DNA from 3 places in the Marinagarivorans sp. genome. Region 3 is predicted to be linked to each of the others. Evidence: predicted binding sites of a transcription regulator. Region 3 holds the regulator's gene; each other region holds the start of a gene.

Region 1 (5,479 bases), on a different contig from region 3:
GTTCGCCGGTGAAGTCGCAGTCTTCGCGCAGGATGCGCGCGAGAGAAAAGCCGCGCCCGTCAGCAAAGGCGGCAAAGTGAATAGCGATAGCGGGGGCGCCCACTAGGCGCTTGCTGATAAGTTCTGGTGCGGTGTCGCCGTTCAGCCATATGCCAATGCTGGGTGTTTGCAGCTCGGGAGTGCTGATCCATTGTTCTAGCGGTACTAGATAGTTGCCGCTAGAGAGGTCCGTATTGTTGAGCGCGTTTTGATCAGCAATGGTTTTCCATGAGTTCTCTTGGACGGCGTCATTTTTAATTAGCTTTGGCATATACGCGCTCCTTAAAGGGGGCTAAACCTAGGCGGTTGTAGGTTTCTAGGAAAGTTTCTTCGCTTTTGCGTTGCTCGACGTAAGTGTTGAGTACCGTTTTCACTACGTTGGTTACTTCGGCTCTAGAAAATGCCGGGCCAAGCACTTTCCCTAGCGCTGCGTTATTTTTAGAGCTTCCGCCGAGTTGAACTTGGTAGAACTCCTCGCCTTTTTTATCAACGCCTAAAATGCCGATGTGCCCGATGTGGTGGTGCCCGCAGGCATTCATGCAGCCTGAGATGTTCAGGTCGAGCGGGCCTAGATCGTAAAGGTAGTCGAGGTCGTCAAATTCACGCTGCAAGGCTTCGGCAACAGGAATGGATTTCGCGTTGGCAAGTGAGCAAAAGTCACCACCGGGGCAGCAGATCATATCTGTCAGTGTGCCTACGTTGGGTGTGGCAAAGCCGTTGTCGCAAAGTTTTTGCCAAATTTCGAACAGCTTGCTGGCTCTAACGTCGCCGAGCACCATGTTTTGAAGGTGGGTTGCTCGAATCTCGCCAAGCGAATATTCATCGGCAAGGTTTGCGATGGCATCCAGTTGTGAGTCTGTGATGTCGCCGGGCGCAATGCCTGTAGGTTTAAGCGATAGCGTTATGGCGCGATAGCCAGGAATGCGGTGACCGTGAACATTGTGGCTAAGCCAGTGGCCAAAGGCTGCGTTTTCTGATCGCAGCTTGTTTATCTCGGCAGTTTCGGCGATGTCGTCAAGTTGGGCGTAGTCGGGCTCGGTGAAAAAGCTTTTTGCGCGCTTAATTTCTTTGTCGGTTAAGCGTGTTGGGCTGTCTTGCAGTTTTTTCCAAGAGTCCTCAACAGCTTGTGCGAAGGCCTCTACGCCCATGGCGTTAACAAGAATTTTAATGCGCGCTTTGTATTTGTTGTCTCGGCGGCCGTTTAGGTTGTACACCCTTAATATGGCTTCGAGGTAGGTCAGTAGATCGTGTTCGGGCAGAAATTCGCGAATGACTTTTCCGATGACGGGTGTTCGGCCAAGGCCACCGCCGACTAGGACTGTAAAGCCTGTTTCGCCTTCGCTATTTTGAACTAATTGCAGTCCAATATCATGAAAGCGAATGGCTGCGCGATCTTCTTCGGTGCCAGAAACTGCGATTTTAAATTTCCTTGGCAGGAAGGCGTATTCTGGATGAAATGTTGACCACTGGCGGATAATTTCGCAATACGGGCGCGGATCGATCAGCTCATCAGGGGCAATACCGGCGAAATGATCGGTGGTGGTGTTGCGAATACAGTTGCCGCTGGTTTGTACTGCGTGCATCTCAACGGAAGCAAGCTCTTCTAGGATGTTGGGAACTTCCTCGAGGAGTGGCCAGTTGAGCTGGATGTTTTGGCTCGTGGTTATATGCACATAGCCTTTGTCGTAGTGACGGCTGATGTGAGCAAGTTTACGTAATTGCCTGCTATTGAGAAGGCCGTAAGGCACCGCAATGCGCAGCATGGGGGCCAGGCGTTGAACGTAAAGGCCGTTTTGCAAGCGCAACGGTAAGAATTGCTCGGGGGGCAGTGTGCCCTCTAGGAAGCGCTCGGTTTGGCCTCGAAATTGCGCCACGCGCTCTAAGATCAGCTGTCGATCATGTTCGTCGTAAACGTACATGGGGTTTGGTTACCTTTTCCGGGTCTGTCGATAGGGGGAAGCTTGGCGCTGCTGGGTATGCTTGGGGGAGTCCTAAGCAAGTTGCATTTATAGGTGGGTAAACCATTTAGCGGAACGGCTTGTAGTCTAAAAGCGTCGCCGGCTAAAGAGGTTGTTTAACCTAGCGCGTAAGCGGATACGAAGCATACAGTAAAATAGTGGCCCCCGCGAGTGACCTATACCGCCTTTAGCTTGGGGTAAGTGGCCAATGAGAGGCATCGTAGAGGGCCGCTTTTAGTTGTAGCTGGCCAATGTGTTGTCATTGCTAGAAAGTTTGTTATTTGCGATAACGTCTTTTGCTGCGCGGTATTGAGTGTTGGCGTCACTTAATTCACCAATACAGCGGCGGCGCTGCTCGTAGGTGCCGATAGCACAAGATTCGCGTAGCTCGCGATATTCTTGAATCACGTTAAAGGCCTCTGCAAGCTCCATGCTTTGGTTGGCATTATCGTTTGTGCCGGCATTGGCAATCATTGCCAAAGGGCTAGCGCACAAAGCGAAATATAAGGAGGGAAGAGTCTTTTTCATGCTGGTACCCAAAGGTGTATAAGGACGTTACTGCTCGGTCGGCATTCTAACAACTCTAAAGTGTGTATAAAAGAAACATCTTAGATTTAACTTGTCTTTTTTTACCTTTTTTTAGTCTTTTTGATTATTAAGGCGCCATTGAGTGTTACTGCATACATTATTGTCTTCTTTTTTTGCTTGGGTTGGGGGCCGTCGAATTGGTTGGGATGATTGTTCGCGTGAATCTAGGTAACAGTCTTGGATTACTAGATGTGAGGGGGGTGGCTTTGAGCGGAAAAGTCATTGCGGTGGCCATTGGGTTTTGTGTGTGATTAGTTTCTGGCCTGCTTTGTGCTGTTGTGTGTAGTAAGGGTAAAAACGCCAAACCTTTGGCAGGGTAGAACCATGACTGACCGTGTTGACATTAATCGTTTATTGACCGAAATGCGCTCCATTAAATCGCAAACGCAAGCTTTCGGCGGCATGGAGGGTGTTAATGGTATTCGGCAGGGTGGTGTTAACCCTGTCGAGAATAAAAACCGTGTGGAATTCGGCGATGTGTTCAGTCAAGCCATTAATAAGGTGAATAGTATTCAGAAGGAATCCGGTGCGGCTTCTAAGGCTTATATACAAGGGGATCCGAACGTGAATATCAGTGATGTCATGATCGCCTCGCAAAAATCCAGTGTCGCTTTTCAGGCAGCGACCCAAGTCCGAAATAAGCTCGTAGAGGCTTATAAAGACGTCATGAATATGCCAATTTAATGGTGTGAGGTAGCGTTAAATGGCAACGGCAACCGGCGAGACAGTACAAGTTAAATCCAGCGGCGTTAAAAGCGATTTAATTGAGGGTTTTAATAATCTTAATTTAGTGCGACAGGCTGGTTTGATGGTGGGCATTGCCGCCAGCGTGGCCATTGGTTTTGCTGTTGTGCTGTGGACGCAAGGTGATGATTACAAGCCTTTGTACGGTAGCTTAGATCGACTGGATAGCAGCGAAGTTGGTGAGGTGCTGGATTTTAATGAGATCGCTTATAAGGTCGACCCTAAAACCGGCACGTTATTGGTCTCGGCCGATAAGATTCATCAGGCGCGTTTAAAGTTGGCCGAGCGCGGTATTCCCGGTAATCAATCTGTGGGTTTTGAATTGTTGGATCAAGAGCAACCTCTTGGTACCAGTCAGTTTATGGAGTCTGCACGCTATAAACGAAGCCTTGAAGGCGAGCTTTCTCGCACCATCTCCAGTATTAACTCTATTCGCGGCGCAAGAGTCCATTTGGCTATTCCTAAGGCTTCTGTTTTTGTTCGCGATGGCCGTGAGCCATCGGCATCCGTATTTTTAGATCTATTCCCCGGTCGCAACATTGAAAATCGTCAGGTGCAGGGTATTGCCAATCTAGTCGCTTCAAGTATTCCTGAATTGAAAATCGAAAATGTCACGGTTGTAGATCAAAAGGGGAACTTGTTATCTGTTGGGGTGGAGGACGAAAGGCTTGTTATTGCTGCTCAGCATTTGGATTACACCAAAAAAGTTGAGAACGATATTATTTTGCGCGTGCGCAGGTTGCTAACCCCGATTATTGGTGATGGTAATTTTAAAACTGAGATAGCGGCAGATTTAGATTTTACAGAAATTGAGCAGGCCGAGGAATCGTTCAACCCCGATTTACCGGCTATACGCAGCGAGCAAACGGTAGAGGAGGTACGCAAAGGTGCTGGCGGGCCAATGGGGATTCCTGGTGCGCTAACCAATCAGCCGCCGGATGGCGGTACGGCACCGGAAGTGGCTAACGGTAAAGATGGTGGTGGCGCGGCTAGTCCGTCAAATTCCCGTAAACAAGCAGTGCGAAATTACGAACTCGATCGTACGGTGAGCTATACCAAACACGAAAAAGGTCGCGTGCGTCGATTGTCGGTGGCGGTAGTGATTGATGACAAAATGCAACCAAACCCCGAAACCGGTGAGCTGGTGCGTACGCGATGGACCGAGGACGAGTTAGAGCGTGTTGCGATTTTAGTGCGCGATGCGGTGGGATTTTCGGCGGCGCGGGGGGATAGCGTCAATATTCTGAATGAGTCTTTTGTGGCCGGTATGGATGCCATGGATTACTCCATTCAATGGTATCAAACCGCGTGGTTCAAAACGCTCGCTAAACAATTGGCCGGAGTCTTTATTATCGGCCTTCTTATTATTGGCCTATTACGCCCTGTGCTGAAAAGTTTGGCACAGTCGGGTTTGAAGGCGCGAGCCGATGATGAGGCTAAAGAGTTGGCCGCACTGCAGGCGGCGGGTGTCGATTCTTTTGATTCGCTGAGTGATGAAACGGTCACGCTGACAGGTGGTGATGCGATGGCGTTGCCAAGCCCAGAAGAAAGCTATGAGCAACAACTTAATTCTGTGAAGGGGTTGGTGGCAGAAGATCCTGGTCGGGTTGCTCAGGTGATTAAACGCTGGATTAACGAAGAATAATGCCGAGGATTAATAATGCCACCTAAAGCGCCAGAAGAGGCCAAAAAAGTTAATCTGCCGAAACTGGATCAGGCGGCTATTTTATTAATGTCGCTGGGTGAGACGACCGCAGCGGAAGTCCTGAAGCATATGGGGCCTAAAGAGGTTCAGCGTTTAGGGACGGCCATGAGCCAGCTAAAAAACGTGCAGCAATATGAGGTAGAGGTTGTTATTGCGAACTTTATGGATGAGGTGCGAACGCAAACAGGTTTGGGGATGGGCTCAGATGTGTACATCCGCAATATGCTGGTGACGGCGCTGGGTTCGGATAAAGCGAGCGGGTTAATTGACCGTATTTTAATGGGCGGTAATACCACGGGTTTAGATACGCTCAAGTGGATGGAGGCGCGCTCTATTGCCGATATTATTCGCAACGAGCATCCGCAAATTCAAGCCATTGTTATGGCGTATTTGGATGCCGATCAGTCGGCCGAAATATTGGCGTATTTTCCTGAAAAGGTTCGGC
Region 2 (5,479 bases), on a different contig from region 3:
GCAGTCCCTTCGTTTAATTGAATAAACTATTATGCCTCGTCACTAAGTTTTAGATTTTAGGCGGGCGGGTGTTTTGGTTGCCGCTGGCTTAAAGCGCTTAGACCATGGAAAGGCGGTTATTCCATGCAGTGTTACACTTAAAATAACGGTAATTGTGGCGGTGTTGATTATAGTGGCGCTGTGCTCTAGGTCGCTTTGCATTAGCATAATAATGAATACAATACTGGCGAGCCCGCGGGGGCCAAACCACCCTACAAAGAGTTTTTTCTCGGTTGATAAGGGGGTGCCGGTAAGGCTAATAAAGACCGGTAACATACGAATAACCGTTAAGCTTAAGGCGGCATAAAGTAGTTCTTGCCAGACAACGTCCCTAACGATGTCTACCATTAAGGTTCCAAATAAAAGCCATGTTAGCAGCGAAAATATTTCACCATTAATTTCGGACTCTGCGAGTTCTTCGTTGTAAGCACCGTGCAGTTTCTCGCCAAAAAATAATCCACCACAAAAAGCCGCAATAAAACCGCTGCCGCCTAAATACTGCGCTAGTCCAAAAGTCATTACAGCAAGGGATATGGTGGGGACGAGTATCCAGCGTTTGGATATCCAGCGGGCTTTTATCGCGTGCCGGCACAGCAGCCAGCCTGCGGCACTCATGCAAACACCCACAACAAAACCAATTCCAACTTCTTTAACAATAGTAACCAGTAGAAAGTGGCCTAAGGATTGATCGGGCCCAGTCCCTTGTGCTAACGCCAAAAAGACTAATAAAAAAGGAACGCAAATACCATCGTTCAGGCCGCTCTCGGCATTAAGTCCACGACGAATTACTTGGGGTACTGCGTGGTTTTTTATGACGGCTAAACCCAAAGCTGCGTCGGTAGGGGCGAGAATAATACTGAGTAATACGGCGTGCACCCATGTGAATTCAGGAAATATTAAAACCGCGATTAAAGCCCCAAGGGCTAAAGTCATAGGGAGGCCGGCCAGTAGGGTTCTTGTTGGCACTAGCGGGTGCTTGCTTAGGGGTTTTAAACCGATGCTTGCGGCATCGTTAAATAACACGATAGCGAGGGTTATTTCGGCGAGTGTTTTAATGACTTCTATATCGGCATTGAACGAAAAAATACCGAAAACATTAGGTCCAAAAAAATACCCAATCGCCATAAAAATTAAAGGCCCACTGATCCATGAGCGCTCGATTAAACCGGCGATACAGCCAAAAATAAGCGTGCATCCTGCAATAAATGCTATATCGAGATACATTGTTTAATCCGTTGTTGGGTTGTTGTTGTTGTTGTTGCGATCAAATTTACCGTATTGCAAAAAATGGTTTACTTGCTGAATAACCGCCTTGTTTTTCATCATGAATGGGTGTGTGACATGCAGCGTTATATGGTCTTTCATGCTGTTAAGTTTAGTGCGCTCAACTGCGACTTTGCCATCATCGGGGCCTGGAATAATGGCCGATAAAATAAGGTTGATAGAGCGATCCCCCGCAATAATACCGACCTCCGCAGTGATTTCACCCAGCATCAACGGGATGCTATTAGCGCTTGTTCCCAATTGTTTGCCTGCCGGACCATTAAGCCACTCAAGGCTAGGCCAGTGATCAAGGGTGTCTATGACTTCGCTGCCTTGATTCGGTGGCCCAAGCATTACGATACGACCCAGCTGTGAAATAGTGTGATGAGCTAAATATTGGCGAATAATGATGCCACCCATAGAATGAGTAACAAAGTGCACGGTTGTATCGCTGCACTGTAGCAGTGCGGGCTCAATAGCGATAACGGCCAATGCTTCTATCGGATGCTCTCTTGAAGGGTAGTCAACATTGATGACTTGATAGTGTTGCGCAAGGTTGGTCTCGAGTTTATTCATTGCATGACTACTGCGTGCAAGCCCATGTAAAAGAATAACGCAATCAGCGTGGGCCGCGACCGACAAGCCTACCGAGCTTAATAGTGTGAGTATATAAACCCAGAGTTTTCTCATGGTCGCTGCCTGTCTTTTGAGTTTGGGTGATGGATCCCTAACATAATCTAGTCCGTTGAATACTACTAGTGATGTAAGGGGGCTCGATATTTAGGAGTGTCTTAAAATGGTGCGCGATACGGCACTGTAATTCTATTTGTGCATTATTGGTGCGCTAACTTTACTTCTATGCCCAAAGCATCGCGATTCATGACTGGTACAAATCTTGATTAGATAGGTGTTAACTTTTGTTAATCGGAACGTTATGACTGCGCAAAAAATGCCTTTACCTCGATCTTGGCAAGCTCGTTTGGCGCTGGATTTTGCGCTAAGAGGCGAGAAGACTCGAATTGTGGGTAATACTCACTTCGGTCCACTGCGTGTCCTTAAACCGTTCTACCCAGAGCCTACATGCTGCCACACGTATTTAATTCATCCGCCCGGTGGTTTGGTGCTAGGGGATGAGCTGCGCATAGAGGCCAGGGTACATAGTGGTGCGCACGCGTTAATAACAACGCCATCGGCCGGTAAAGTTTACGGTGTGGATAATGCTATAGAAGAGCAACGACAAACCGTTGAATTATCGGTTGAAGACGGTGCGTGCTTAGAATGGCTGCCGCAAGAAACCATTGTTTTTAGTGGTGCGAATACACAGTTGCATACGGAAGCCAACTTAACGGCTGGCGGCAAATTGGCGTTATGGGATGTGGTGTGTTTTGGCCGGCCCGCTAGCCATCTAGCGTTTGATACTGGGCATTGTTTGCAATCGATTCGAATTACCCGCGATGGCATTCCATTGTTATTTGAACGCAATGTTGTTGATGGCGATAGCGCACTGCAAAAAAGTGTGTGGGGTCTTGGCGGTGCAAATAGCATGGGGACTTTTGTGCTAACGCTAGCGACAACGCGTGAGCAGCGGCAAGCCTTGATGGATACGCTACAGCAACAATTTGAAGGCCGCTGGGGTATTACGCAAAAAGGCGAACTGTGTATTGCGCGTTATTTAGGCGATTCGGCAAGTCAATGCCGCTTAGGCTTTGAGTATTTGTGGCATGCGTTACGCGGCGAACTTATCGGTAAAAAAGCAATTTCACCGCGAATTTGGGCAACGTAAAAATAGCAGGCTAAAGCAGCCATTCAATTTATTACATTTTAAAAGACTTATTATTTAGAGGCCTCCAATGGAGCTTACCCCAAGAGAAAAAGACAAATTATTGTTATTCAGCGCTGCGCAGTTGGCTGAAAGACGTAAAGCGCGTGGCCTAAAGCTAAATTATCCCGAAGCCGTTGCTTTAATTAGCTTTGAGATTATGGAAGGCGCGCGTGACGGTAGAACGGTTGCCGAATTAATGTCTTTTGGCCGAACGTTATTAACGGTGGATGATGTTATGGAGGGTATTGAGCATATGGTTCAGGAGGTGCAGGTGGAAGCGACATTCCCCGACGGTACCAAATTAGTCACTGTCCATAACCCAATAGTTTAGCCCCAGCAAACGGAGCAAAGATATGATTCCTGGTGAGTATAAAATAGCTGACGGGGTAATTCCGTTAAATGAAGGGCGTGTTGTTATTAGTCTATCCGTTGCCAATACTGGCGACCGTCCTGTTCAGGTGGGTAGCCATTATCATTTTTATGAAGCTAATCCCGCGCTGATTTTTGATCGTGAAAAAACAAAAGGTTATCGTTTGAATATTGCGGCGGGTACTGCTGTGCGGTTTGAACCCGGCCAAGACCGCACCATAGAGCTAGTGGCTTTAGCGGGGCGGCGAAAAGTGTATGGTTTTCGTGGCGACATTATGGGGGATTTAACATGAGTGATAAAAAAACCTCTTCGCAGACTATGGATAAACGCGCCTACGCTGAAATGTTTGGCCCAACCGTTGGCGATAAAGTGCGTTTAGCGGATACAGAACTTTGGATTCAGGTCGAAAAAGATCACACTATTTATGGCGAAGAAGTTAAATTTGGTGGCGGTAAAGTGATTCGTGATGGCATGGGGCAAAGCCAAGCGAGCTGCTATGATACGCCCGATACGGTGATTACTAATGCTCTAATTTTAGATCATTGGGGAATAGTTAAAGCCGATATCGGGATTAAAAATGGTCGTATTGCTGCGATAGGTAAGGCCGGCAACCCGGATATTCAGCCGGGTATTACTATTGAGGTTGGCCCCGGTACAGAGGTGATTGCCGGCGAAGGTAATATTGTAACGGCTGGTGGTATTGATGCGCATATTCACTTTATTTGCCCGCAGCAAATAGAAGAAGCCTTAGTGAGCGGTATAACCACAATGATTGGTGGCGGTACTGGCCCTGCGACGGGAACGAATGCGACAACCTGCACACCCGGACCTTGGCATATTGGGAAAATGCTGCAAGCAGCAGAATCATTCCCGATGAATTTAGGCTTTTTAGGTAAGGGTAATGCAAGCTTGCCCGAAGCCTTGGAAGAACAAGTTAAAGCCGGTGTTATTGGGCTTAAATTGCACGAAGACTGGGGCACCACGCCAGCTTCTATCGACTGCTGTTTAAGTGTGGCTGAAAAATATGATTTACAGGTAGCGATTCACACCGATACGCTTAATGAGTCGGGCTTTGTGGAAGACACTATCGCAGCCTTTAAAGGCCGCACTATTCATACTTACCATACCGAAGGTGCGGGTGGTGGCCATGCTCCCGACATTATTAAAGCCTGTGGTTTGGATAATGTTTTACCCTCCTCAACAAACCCTACACGGCCTTACACAATTAATACCGTCGACGAGCATCTCGATATGTTAATGGTGTGCCACCACCTTGATCCCAGCATTCCTGAAGATGTGGCTTTTGCCGATTCACGCATTCGCAAAGAAACCATTGCTGCCGAAGATATACTGCATGATTTAGGCGCTTTTTCGATGATCTCTTCCGATTCGCAAGCAATGGGACGCGTTGGTGAGGTGGTAACACGCACCTGGCAAACCGCACATAAAATGCGCGTACAGCGCGGCCCTTTACCCGAAGATATGGTCGATGGTAAAGATGCCGGACACGATAATTTTCGTGCGAAACGTTACATCGCTAAATACACGATAAACCCCGCTATTGCCCACGGTATTAGCCATGAGGTGGGTTCGATTGAAGTTGGCAAACTCGCCGATTTGGTTTTATGGAAACCGGCATTTTTTGGTACAAAGCCTTCTTTAATTATTAAAGGCGGTTCCATTGCGATGGCGCCAATGGGCGACCCTAATGCTTCAATCCCTACTCCGCAGCCTGTGCACTACCGCCCAATGTTTGGTGCATATGGTAAAGCGTGTATTCAAACATCGGTAACGTTTGTATCGCAAGCGGGTATAGCTGCGGGTATTGCTAAAACCTTTGGTTTAGAGCGGCCCTTAAGCGCCGTGAAAAATTGCCGTAACATTAAAAAGTCCGATATGGTTTTAAATAATTATCAGCCGGTAATGGAGGTTGACCCTCAAACCTATGAAGTAAAAGCTGACGGACAAACGTTAACCTGCGAGCC
Region 3 (12,714 bases):
CTGAGCCGCTCACACTGGAGGAGTAGTCGCCAAGGAGGTATGGGCGCCGTACGCGAGGCTTGTGATGCGCTATTAATCGCACAAGACAAGTATCAAACCGTTATCGATTTCTATACAGGTTCCGGCGAGTGAAAAACTGGGTTTACATTTCACTGATTTGCGTGATTACAATGACCGTTGTTTTGCTGTGGGATAGCCGCCCAGAGCTCCTTAATCCCCTCGCAAAGGTAGAATCTCCTTTCGAGCGTTTTCCGTATGCCGTATTGCATGACGCTCGCACCAGTCATTTTGATGAAACCGGTAAACTCAGCTATGAGTTTGATGCCGTGACGCTCAAGCATTTTCGCGCCGATACACAAAGCACCTCCGACGAAGATTACATGCTTATTACTGCCCCTAAACTGACACTATATGGCGAACCAAACCCTTGGTTTGTCACCGCCAAGCAAGGGAAAATTATGGCCCACGGCGAAAAATTAACGCTATGGGATGACGTAGAAGTCTGGCAAACCGATAACAATGATACGACAATCACCACAAAGCTCAGCACCGAAAGTATCGATATATTCCCTCACCAAAAACGCATCAGTACTGATGCTCACGTTCACATCGAAAGCGCTAACGGCACCATTAATGCCGACGGACTCGAAGTTGATATGATTTCACAACGCATCAAGTTACTAGCCAACGTGCGAGGACAACATGAACCTATTCAGTAGAATTGTCGCAGCAGCTTTGCTATGCACCTGCGCCAACGCCATCGCACTGCAAAGTGATCGCAGCCAACCGATCACCATCGACGCCGATAGCGCAGAACGTGATGAGATAGCCGGCACCACAACCTACTCCGGAAAAGTAGAAATGGCGCAAGGCTCCATGCGCATCAACGCCGACGAAATTGTTATCTATAACACCAAAGACAAAGTCACGAAAATAATTGCAAAAGGTAAGCCTGCGGCCTATCAACAACAGCCCAGCGATAAAGCCGGCAAAGTCGTTGCTAAAGCCAACATCCTCGAATACCGCATCGATCAAGAAACGCTGCGTTTACTCGAAGGTGCATCACTTCAACAAGAAGGCACCAGCTTGTCCGGCACAACAATTGAGTACGATGTGCGAAAATCCGTTGTTAAAGCCGACAGCAACAACAAAGAGAGTGGCCGCGTACGCATGGTAATTCCTCCTAAGGCATTGCGCAGCGAAGTACCCGACAGCCCCTCAAAAGAAGAAGGCTCTCCAGATGACACATTCAGCACAGAGCCTGCACAAGTCGATAGTAATATAGACGTACCAACAACGCCCGAAGATCAAACCGCAGTAACAGGAATTGACAATGGCCACTCTTGAGGCAAAAAACCTCGCCAAAAGCTACGGTGCGCGGAAAATTGTTTTAGACGTATCCATGAGTGTAAACACCCATCAAATTGTGGGATTACTCGGGCCTAATGGCGCCGGTAAAACAACATGCTTTTACATGATTGCCGGTATAGTCCGCGCTGACCATGGGCAAGTTTTTATCGATGGGAAAGATGTCAGTCGTAAACCCATGCACGAACGCGCAAGACTCGGGCTGGGCTACCTCCCCCAAGAGGCCTCTGTCTTCAGGAAGTTAACCGTTACAGAGAACCTGCTGGCCATCTTAGAAACCCGCAAAGACCTCAAACGCAAAGACCGCATTAGCGAAGCCAATAAGCTTTTACAAGAATTTCATATCGAGCACATCAAAGATAGTCTGGGCATGGCCTTATCCGGCGGTGAGCGCCGCCGGGTTGAAATTGCCCGCTCCTTAGCAGCTGATCCCAAATTCATCCTGCTTGATGAACCTTTCGCCGGCGTAGACCCCATTTCAGTTTCCGACATTAAACAGATTGTGTCGCACCTCCGTGATCGCGGTATAGGCGTGCTGATTACCGACCACAATGTGCGCGAAACCCTGGATATTTGCGAACAGGCCTACATTGTGGGCGAAGGCCACATTATTGCTTCAGGGTCGCCAAACACCGTATTAGAAAACGAGAAAGTTAAAGAAGTCTACCTTGGGCAAGACTTCAAGCTCTAACTTACGATCTATTAGACGATTTGAGCGCTAGCACGCAACCGTTAGATTTTTTAGATATGGCCTGAAGTTTGCTTTTACTGGTCATTGCAGTACATCGCTGGGATGACTACAATCACATTAAGACGCTCTCAATGTGTGCAGCGCAAAAAACTTGATGGATTTACTCTTCGATGAAGCAATCTTTGCAACTCAAACTCGGCACTCAGCTGACCATGACGCCTCAGCTGCAACAGGCGATACGTCTATTGCAACTTTCGACACTCGATCTGCAAAACGAAATTCAAGAAGCCCTTGAAAACAACCCGATGTTGGAAGTCACAGAAGACAGTGGCGCCAGTGAGGGAAGTAAAGGGGTCGATGGCGAGCAGGCAAGTAATGCCCAGTCAGAATTACCCGCAGACGTTGAAACTCCCATAAAAGCCGCTGAAGTAAGCCCCGAGAACACCAACGAGGCCAACGAGGCAACAGCCAGCGATGACTGGAGCGAAAACATCCCTACCGACTTAGCCGTAGATACCAGCTGGGATGACCTCTACCAAAGTGGCCCCAGTGGTAGCGGGTTATCCCGTCCCGAAAATGAAGATTTCGACTACGACTCGCGCAATGCCAGCGCCGAAACCCTACAAGATCACTTAATGTGGCAACTTAATCTCACCCCCATGAGCGATACCGATCGTGAAATCGCCACGGCGGTTATTGATGCCGTAGAGCCTTCAGGCATGTTAAGCCAAACGATGGACGATATTTTTGAAGGTATGCAAAAAATATTTCCGGATCTAGAGGAAGACGAAGTCGCCGCCGTGCTTCGCCGCGTTCAACAGTTCGACCCGCCGGGCGTTGCCAGCCGAAATATCAGCGAGTGCCTGTATTTACAATTGCTGCAGTTGCCTGAATCGACGCCTGGTTTTGCTACGGCTAAAGCTTTAGTCGCCGACTACCTTCCGCTACTCGGCAGTCGCGACTTCAAACAATTAATGCGCAAGCTCAAGGTCAAAGAACCCGAGCTTCAATCCGCCATTGCGCTGATTCAAAGCCTAAACCCAAAGCCCGGCGACTTCATCAACGACTCCAGTACAGAATATGTTGTACCGGATGTGTTTGTCAGCAAAGTTAAGAATCGCTGGCAAGTTCAGCTTAACCCCGACATTGCACCCAAATTAAAAATTAATTCGGATTACGCATCCTTAGTAAAACGTGCCGACAGCAGCACTGACAACACCTATTTAAAAGATAACTTGCAAGAAGCTCGCTGGTTTCTAAAAAGCCTACAAAGCCGTAATGAGACACTCTTAAAAGTTGCGACGTGCATTGTCGAACGTCAGCAAGGGTTTCTGGAACATGGCGCTGAAGGCATGAAGCCCATGGTTTTACACGATGTCGCTGAAATGGTAGAAATGCACGAATCCACTATTTCTCGCGTCACCACCCAAAAATACATGCACACCCCACAGGGTATTTTTGAGCTGAAATACTTTTTCTCAAGCCATGTAGCAACAGAATCTGGTGGTGAATGCTCTTCCACGGCTATTCGCGCCATCATCAAAAAATTGATTGCCGCGGAAAACACAAGAAAACCCCTTAGCGACTCTAAAATTACAGAATTACTGGCCGATCAAGGCATCATGGTTGCTCGCCGGACGATTGCAAAATACCGCGAGTCATTACAAATTCCACCCTCGAATGAGCGCAAGCAACTAGTATAATAGTTGGCTTTTAATACGATAAGGCTGAGTTACCTATGCCACTAGAAAAAATGCTATCGGCTAACCGCGTATTATGCGGCACCGAATGCACCAGTAAGAAGCGCGCACTTGAAACGCTGGCCGATTTAATCACCAGTAGCGTACCTTCACTAAACGCCAATGATTTATTTCAGCAATTGATAACCCGAGAAAGACTCGGCTCAACAGGTATTGGTGAAGGTATTGCCATCCCTCACTGCCGATTTGCAACAGGGGGCGTTTCCGTTTGCGCAGTAATGACACTGCAAAACCCTATTGATTTTGATTCAATAGACAACACACCTGTCGACTTAATATTTGCAATGCTCGTTCCTGAAGATGCTGACAATGATCATTTACAAAATTTAGCCGCATTAGCAGAGGCACTACAAGGCAAAGGTTACGCTGAAGCCTTACGTAAAGCAGACAGCAACAATGCACTTTTCACAGCTGCGCTTGTGCCATTTAAAGAAAGTTAAGGCCAAAAGAAAACCCGTTGCAATACGACGTTTGCAATATAACGGTCGTAATAAAACCCTACACTGCAGACTCACAATACAATAATTCAGAACTGCAGTATCAACATTCATTTTTAGCGTCTTTACATTAGGAGATTACCATGCAATTTGTTGTTGTTAGCGGGCGTTCGGGCTCAGGCAAATCAACAGCGCTGCAGTTACTCGAAGACTGCGGCTACACCTGCATTGATAATCTCCCCGTCAGCTTACTTCCCGCACTGATCACGCAAATGAAAAACGCCGATAGCGGAAAATTACTTTTAGCTGTTGGGATTGATGCCCGCAATATTGGCGGAGACTTAAGCCGATACCCCAGTATTATCGAAGCCTGCCAACTCGAAGCCTCACAGTTCACAACCATATTTTTAGACGCCAGTAATACAATTTTACTCAAACGCTTTAGCGAAACACGCCGTAAACACCCATTATCCAATGACAAAACCGGCTTACAGCAAGCGATTAATAGTGAACGCGCCATTTTAGAGCCCGTTGCTGCATTAGCCGATATCACACTCGATACCAGCACCCTAACCCTGCACGAACTACGCAGCGTTATTCGCAAGAAAGTGGTCGGCGAAGATAGCAAAAGTGCCGCCCTGAGCTTTGAATCGTTTGGCTTTAAGTACGGCATGCCCGTAGACGCCGACTTTGTTTTTGATGTGCGCTGCCTACCGAACCCCTTTTGGAAACCCGAGCTGCGCGGTTTCACCGGGCTAGATGAACCCGTACAAACGTTCCTTGCCGAGCAACCTGAAGTCATGGCGATGGCCGACGACATTGCAGCCTTTTTATCCAAGTGGCTACCCTCCTTCCAGGCCAATAACCGCAGCTACCTCACTGTGGCCATCGGCTGTACAGGCGGTATGCACCGCTCTGTTTTTTTGACTGAGCACCTCACCAATGTGTTTAAAAACACCTATGGTAATGTACAGGTTCGCCACCGCCAACTAACCGGGCAAGCCCAACCCATTGCGCACTTGGTGGCCAAATAATGAGCGAACAAACAACAACTATCTGTAATAAATTAGGCCTGCACGCAAGGGCCGCCAGCAAACTCGCCAATACAGCCAATCAATTTGGCAGCAAAGTCACCGTCAGCTGTAACGGCAAAGCCATTGACGCCAAAAGCATTATGTCGCTAATGTTATTAGCCGCCTGCAAAGGCACAGAGATTACTGTAGCGGCTGATGGCAATGATGCCGACACAGCCGTAAACTCGGTTGTAGCACTAATTAACAACCGTTTTGACGAGGATGAATAACCCAAAAAAGCATTTAAGAAACGAGGATTAAAAAGAGCGTCGCCAATAAAGGCATCGCCTGCCAGTCTACTTTTGCGTAGCCATGCCGTGACCATCGAGCTGTAGTCAATGCCTAAGAGCAATAGCCATTCAAGTACCGAAAAACATTTCGGCCATATTCACAACCTACTCCAAAGCGGCACGCTAAAGCAGGTTAAGCACTCCCTGCGCGTGCTAACACCCGTTCAGCTAGCGCGCGTTATCGAATCTTCACCACCCCATACCCGTAGCGTGATATGGGAATTAATTGGTAAAACCGCACAAACAGAACTCATAGAAGAGCTCCCCGAAGATATTCAGGCGTTTTACCTCGCCCAGATGAATACCGAGGACTTGGTCGAGCTCACAGAAAGTCTTGAAACCGATGATATTGTCGACATCCTTCAAAACCTGCCGGATCAAATCACCCAGCAAGTTTTAGAAGCCATGAGTGATCAAGATCGCGATCGTGTAACAGCCGTTTTGGCCTACCCCGAGAATACTGCTGGCGGCCTAACCAACACCGACACCATCACCGTGCGCCCCAAGTTTACGCTCGATGTAGTTTTACGCTACCTGCGCCGGCACGATGAGTTACCGCCTTCAACAGATAGCCTAATTGTCGTTAACAAAAAAGATATGTACCTCGGGTTATTACCGCTGGCAACGCTACTGACCAAGCCTGGCGACACCACCGTACGCGAAGTCATGGTTACAGACGCCAACCCGATTTCTGCCGACCTCGATGAAAGCGATGTCGCTAAGCTGTTTGAACAAAACGATTGGGTCTCCGCGCCCGTAGTCGACGAGCAAGGCAAACTTATTGGCCGTATCACCATCGATGATGTGGTCGACGTAATCCGTGAAACGGCTGATCACTCATTTATGGGGGCAGCCGGCCTAGATGAAGAAGAAGACACCTTTGCAACCACAGCAAGAACAACACCGCGGCGCGCCCTGTGGCTAGGCATAAACCTGCTTACCGCCTTATTAGCGTCCAGCGTCATTAACTTATTTCAAGGCACCATTGATAAAGTCGTAGCCCTCGCCGTACTTATGCCGATTGTCGCGAGCATGGGTGGTGTCGCGGGCTCACAAACCCTCACGGTTGTTATTCGCGGGATGGCCCTAGGCCACATTAGCCGCAACAATTTAGGGTGGCTAATCAGCCGAGAAGTCCGCGTGGGTATTATCAACGGCCTGTTATGGGCACTGGTTATGGCCGCAATTGCAGGATTATGGTTTGGGGATTGGCGAATCTCGTTTATTATTGCCGCCGCAATGATCATCAACCTGATTACTGCCGCCGTAGCTGGCGCACTATTGCCCATCGGCTTAAAGGCCATGCGCATCGACCCCGCCCTTGCCGGCGGCGTTACATTAACGACCATTACCGATGTCGTTGGCTTTTTCGCCTTTTTAGGCCTAGCCACTTACTTTTACGCGTGATTAGCGCACCTCTTTTCAACACTAGCACCAAAAATAGGTTTGAGTTATGCAAGATAAACCCAAGCACGATACTGATTATGATGACGATATAGTCAGTAAAACGGCCATTAAAAAAGAATGTCTTGCGCTACAAGACCTTGGTGAAGCACTCACCGAACTAAAAGATGATTTACTCACGCGCATACCGCTCGAAGAAACACTTTACGATGCGATTGTCGAAACACGTAACATTCGCAAAAACGGCGCCAAAAAACGCCACATGCAATTTATTGGCAAACTAATGCGTGCCGCAGACCACGAAGCGATTCAAGCCGCTTATCAAGAAATAGAAGATGAGCAGCAAGGCGACGCGCGACGCTTACACATTGTTGAAGGCTGGCGCGACCGCCTACTCGACAGCAACGATGCAAATGCACTATCTGATTTTTATACAGAATTCCCCTTTGCCGACCGCCAACAAATTCGGCAATTTTGCAAAAATGCGCAAACAGATAAATTAAATAACAAGCCACCAACCAATGCGCGTAAGTTGTTTAAGTTGTTGCGAGAGACACTGAGGCAAACGCATTAGGACATAGGTCAGTAGGGTAACGCATCGGGGCTGGAGCCCCTTTTTAGACATTGCTTCCGTATAGGGATATACGTTATTAGGCTAATGCAGGAGGCAAGTATTATTGGATAAAGTATTTTTTCCTCGGCCCTTATTCGCTGTTGACCTGTCTGCTGCCCCCCCCTGCAGTACTTAAAGAACCGCCTAATACGGGTCTAACGCCAAATCAAAATAACGGTTGGCGTTGTGAAAGCAGACATCGGCAATTAAGCCACTCAGAAGCGGCCAATCATTGGGGGCTTCGCCAGCGGTAACCCAACCGCCTACCATCTCACACAAAATACGACGAAAATATTCGTGCCGGGTATAGGATAAAAAGCTGCGGCTGTCCGTCAGCATACCTACAAAATGGCTAAGCATGCCTAGTTGCGATAATTGGATTAACTGCCGTTGCATGCCGTCTTTTTGATCGTTAAACCACCAGCCTGAGCCAAACTGCACTTTACTCGCAATATTGGCCCCCTGAAAATTACCCGCCATTGTAGCCAGCACTTCGTTATCACTAGGATTAATACAATATAAAATGGTTTTGGGAAGTTCATCAGTTTTTTCCATCGCATTCAGTAAACCGGCAAGCGGCGCAGCAATAGGATGGTCCCCCATGGAATCAAAACCACTATTAGGCCCAACATTGCTTAAAGCTCGTGAATTATTATCTCGCTGCGCCCCCATATGCAACTGCAAAACCCAACCGCGCATTGCATACTGCTGACCTAAAAATACATTAACAGCTGTAAAAAACTGTGCTACTTCTAATTCGGTTAACGACTTTTCATTTAATCGTTTCGTTAAAATAGCATCTAATATTTGCTCGCTAACGGGCTCCGAAAAACGCATTATTTCAATACCGTGATCAGCAATCGTGCAACCGTGTTCCGCAAAATAATCCAACCGACTAGACAGTGCATCCAAGAGCTGATGAAATCGCATAATGGGCGAATTAACAACCTCGCCTAAACGCGCAATGTATTCCATAAAGCCGTCTAATTCTATTTTATAGGCACGATCAGGGCGAAAACTCGGCAGTACTTTTACACCAAAAGGGTTTTGCGAAATATGCTTGTGATGCTGCAGGCTGTGTATGGGGTCATCTGTTGTGCCCACCATTTTCACCCGCATCTTTGTCATAATACCTTGCGCTGAAAAATCCGGCTGCTTAAGCATCTCCTGCGTATCAGCCCAAACCTTACCTGCTGTAAACGGCCCAAAAACGGTATCTGTAATTCCAAAAGGCCTGCGTAACTCTAAATGCGCCCAGGTATACAACGGGTTGCCCAGGCATTGCGGCACAACCGCCGCCCAAGCATCATATTTTTCTCGTTCACTCGCCGCCCCAGTAATCAAGCGCTCTTGTACACCTGCCGCCCTAAGTGCACGCCATTTATAGTGATCGCCTTCCAACCAAATTTGAGCAATGTTGTCATAGCGACGATCTTCAGCAATTTCACTCGGTGGCAAGTGGCAATGATAATCAATAATGGGCAAAGCAACTGCTACATCATGATAAAGGCGACGCGACACGTCGTTCGTCAATAAAAAATTTTCACCAAAAAAAGTTGTCATATCACTCAAGCCAAAACATAAAAAGCAGCGTACACCATGGCGCTGCTTTAGGGATTAATTGTGAAAGTCCACTAATCAATATCAGTGGTAAAAAATAGCCTGCACATCTTCCCTTAATAATTTTATTGAGCGATCAATGCCCTCGATAAAATTAGGGAAGGCGATAAGTTCAAATTTAGCCAGCGCCGAATGCTGAACAAATGCTGCAACGCCTGCACAAGTATTTGCCGCTAACGCCAAAGGTATTAACTCAGATGCCAGAGGGTCGTCGATGATATAACTTGGCTGCGCTTGGCTGTCTTGTAAATATACAATCCAAGCCCCCAATCCAAGCGCCGTAATTTTAGGGAAATTACCTGCCTGCAAATTAATGCACGCCCCCTGCAGCCAACGCTGAGGAATCTTCTGCGAACCATCCATGGCAATTTGCCGAGTTTGATGCTGTAAACTAGCATTCGAAAAACGCTGCAATAAAGTACTTGCATACGCATCAAGATCAGCCCCATCAGGCATATGGAGTGTAGGCGCAGCCTCTTCCAGCATATAAGTTTTGATCAGCTTAACAAGTGCTTCGTCGGCCATACACTCTGCAACCGTTTTATAACCTGCCAAACAACCCAGATAGGCGATTAATGAATGACTGCCATTTAACATCCGTAGTTTCATTTCTTCCCACGGAGCGACATCCTTAACAAAGGCCGCACCTACCTTTGAAAAGTCTGGTCGTCCTTTGGTAAAGTTATCTTCAATAACCCATTGCGAAAAACTTTCGCAAGCAATGGGGGCGCTATCCCGCGGAACAGGCCAAGAAGCTTTAGCTTGCCCTAACAATGAATTTACAGTCGATACAGTTTCTTGAGTGGTGGCAGGAACTATTCGATCAACCATTGTTGAAGGGAAAGCTACATTGGCCGCTATCCAACCTGCAAGGAGCTGATCTTGCAGCGCCGCCAATTGGAGTACTGCACTGCGCGTCGAATGTCCGTTATGAGGCATATTGTCACAGCTCATTACCGTAAACGGAATTTGGTTGTTGTCATAACAGTAACGCAATCCAGCGACCAAAATACCTATCGCCGTTTTGGGTGTTTTGGGTTTGGCGATATCGTGTTTAACCTCTGCGCTATCTAATTTCAACTGTTGCTGGGATGCATCAAAGAAATAACCCTTTTCAGTAACGGTTAAACTCACAATATTAATAGCAGGATCTTTTAAGCGCTCCAACAAGCAGCTAACGTGGCCCGGCCCCGCATAAAGTACTTCACGTACACAGCTGACTTGCCGCAATATTATAGAATTGTCGGCGGCATACTCTGCCACAGTATATTGTTGTTGCTGGTCATTTAACTCATCTACAATCTGTGAGTTTGAGCGGATATTGGCAGCGCATATCCCGTAAGCCTCTTCTGTTGTATTTAAAAGTTTTTCTACATACACAGCCATGTGTGCGCGCACAAAGGCACCGAGCCCTATATGTACAATGCCCACAGGCAAATCAGCGGCCACGTATTGCGTAGGGGTTAAACTCAACCCTCTCTCTATGTTAATTGACATAATTTGCCTTCATTAAAAATTGCACAATAATTATCACCAATGCCACAAAGTGCCATCCTCTAAACGGTTAACCGGCAAGCATTTTCGCTGGTATGGATATTTGGCCGCGAGCTTTTCGTCGATATCGACGCCGTGCCCTGGCGTTTCTCCCGGCGTAAAATAGCCATCGTTAAACGCATAAGCATGAGAGAAGACTTCCTCTGTCACCTCTGCGTGCGCCATATGCTCTTGAATACCAAAATTGGGCACCCAATAATCGAAATGCAATGCAGCCCCCATACACACGGGCGATAAATCGGTAGCGCCATGACAACCCGTTTTAACATGGTAAAGCGAGGCTAAATCGGCAATACGGCGCAAATGTGTAATGCCGCCAGCGTGTACAACCGTAGAGCGAATATAATCAATTAATTGATTCTGTATTAACTCACGACAATCGTGAATACTGCTAAATACCTCACCTACGGCAATCGGCGTTGTTGTGTGCTGCCTAATTAATTTAAAACCTTCTTGGTTTTCGGCCGGCACAGGATCTTCCATCCAGAACAATTTATATTGTTCTATTTCTTTACCCAGCCGCGCCGCCTCAATGGGAGTAAGACGATGGTGTACGTCGTGCAGAATATGTAAGTCATCTCCCATTTGATCTCGCACTGCTTCGAACAACTTGGGCACGTGATTTAAGTATTTTTCTGTCGACCACATATGCTCTGCTGGTAAATCAGAATCTGCAGGTTCGTAACGAGCGCCGCCTGGGCCTTTTTTGCCCACACCATAAACATGATCTAAACCCGGCACACCACACTGTACGCGAATCGCTTTATAGCCCTCTTCCGACAACTGATGGACTTGCTCTAAGGTTTCACTAATGTCGGCACCGTTAGCATGGGCATAAACCATCACGCCGTCACGGCTACGGCCACCCAGCAATTGGTACAGAGGCATATTCGCCATCTTAGCTTTAATATCCCACAGTGCGGTATCTACCGCCGCTATGGCTGTCATATTCACTGCACCGCGACGCCAATAAATACCGCGATAAAAAAACTGCCAAATATCTTCAATACGCTGAGGGTCTTTACCGATTAACGTAGGACAAAGATAATCTTCCAAAAATGCCACAACTGCTTTTTCTCGACCATTTAAAGTCGCATCGCCAATACCGTATATACCCTCATCGGTGGTGATTTTTAATGTAACAAAATTACGACCTGGGCAACAAACAATCACTTTAGCTTCAACGATTTTCATCGTACAACTCCTAATCAAAATTTAGTATTGGTTGAGAGACAACTGTTAATAGTAATAGCGAAACCTTAAACAACGATTTTTTAAAACATTCGCGTTACAGTCTTAATTTAATTCTCACCCATTCAGCTGAAGAGTGATTTAATTTTCAGGCATCAGATTGTAGGCATACTTTGCTCTGATAAAATTGCACCTTCATGCTGAATCACTGATGCCGCCAAACTATGCCCTGCTTTCGCAGCCTTATGAATATCACCACCGGCCAGCCTACATGCTAAATAAGCGGCGCCGAAAGAGTCGCCAGCAGCAGTGGTATCAACCGGCGCCACAACACATTCGGCGTTAATTACAGCCCGCTCCAAACCACAAGCAACAACACAGGGCGCCCGCCCCTGTTTAATAACAATCTCGGGGATATCAAAAGACGCCAAGCGATCAATTACGGCATCAACCGTACTTGAGCCAAACAGCATCGCTTCATCATTAAGGGTTAAAAGGGCTATATCGGCTTGGTCTAGTATTTTTTCATAAACGTTGCGTGCAATAACAAGATCAGGCCACAATTTTGGTCGGAAGTTATTATCGAAATAGATAACACCACCGTTGTGCTTAATTCGATCAATCAAATCAAATAAACGCGCACGACCATCGCTTGGTAAAATCGCTAAACTAATCCCGCTTAAATAAAGCGCATCTAAATGGCCCAGCTGGTC

What was found. Region 3 encodes sigma-54, which starts transcription at its own class of promoters, with help from an activator protein. Its sites were predicted from a motif close to TGGCACANNNNTTGCNNT; they were not measured.
Region 1: fliE (flagellar hook-basal body complex protein FliE) is a predicted target of sigma-54. The motif match lies at 2,845-2,862, and genes of this name have one in related genera.
Region 2: AC3A8L_RS19260 (urease accessory protein UreD) is a predicted target of sigma-54. The motif match lies at 2,187-2,204, and genes of this name have one in related genera.

Annotation. Positions count from the first base shown of each region.
Region 1 covers NZ_CEXWTU010000206.1:1,529-7,007, reverse strand. The annotation lists gene AC3A8L_RS17145 (DUF934 domain-containing protein) at 1-310, opposite strand, end outside; gene AC3A8L_RS17140 (nitrite/sulfite reductase) at 294-1,958, opposite strand; gene AC3A8L_RS17135 (hypothetical protein) at 2,232-2,525, opposite strand; gene fliE (flagellar hook-basal body complex protein FliE) at 2,910-3,269, shown strand; gene fliF (flagellar basal-body MS-ring/collar protein FliF) at 3,289-4,974, shown strand; gene fliG (flagellar motor switch protein FliG) at 4,990-5,479, shown strand, end outside.
Region 2 covers NZ_CEXWTU010000276.1:214-5,692, reverse strand. The annotation lists gene AC3A8L_RS19270 (cation:proton antiporter) at 43-1,263, opposite strand; gene AC3A8L_RS19265 (esterase/lipase family protein) at 1,267-1,992, opposite strand; gene AC3A8L_RS19260 (urease accessory protein UreD) at 2,237-3,085, shown strand; gene ureA (urease subunit gamma) at 3,153-3,455, shown strand; gene AC3A8L_RS19250 (urease subunit beta) at 3,478-3,786, shown strand; gene ureC (urease subunit alpha) at 3,813-5,479, shown strand, end outside.
Region 3 covers NZ_CEXWTU010000005.1:9,933-22,646, forward strand. The annotation lists gene AC3A8L_RS01275 (KdsC family phosphatase) at 1-132, shown strand, start outside; gene lptC (LPS export ABC transporter periplasmic protein LptC) at 129-719, shown strand; gene lptA (lipopolysaccharide transport periplasmic protein LptA) at 703-1,347, shown strand; gene lptB (LPS export ABC transporter ATP-binding protein) at 1,334-2,059, shown strand; gene AC3A8L_RS01295 (RNA polymerase factor sigma-54) at 2,230-3,762, shown strand; gene AC3A8L_RS01300 (PTS sugar transporter subunit IIA) at 3,798-4,259, shown strand; gene rapZ (RNase adapter RapZ) at 4,400-5,290, shown strand; gene AC3A8L_RS01310 (HPr family phosphocarrier protein) at 5,290-5,559, shown strand; gene mgtE (magnesium transporter) at 5,668-7,026, shown strand; gene yjgA (ribosome biogenesis factor YjgA) at 7,073-7,597, shown strand; gene uxaC (glucuronate isomerase) at 7,781-9,199, opposite strand; gene AC3A8L_RS01330 (mannitol dehydrogenase family protein) at 9,281-10,753, opposite strand; gene manD (D-mannonate dehydratase ManD) at 10,787-12,004, opposite strand; gene AC3A8L_RS01340 (sugar kinase) at 12,157-12,714, opposite strand, start outside.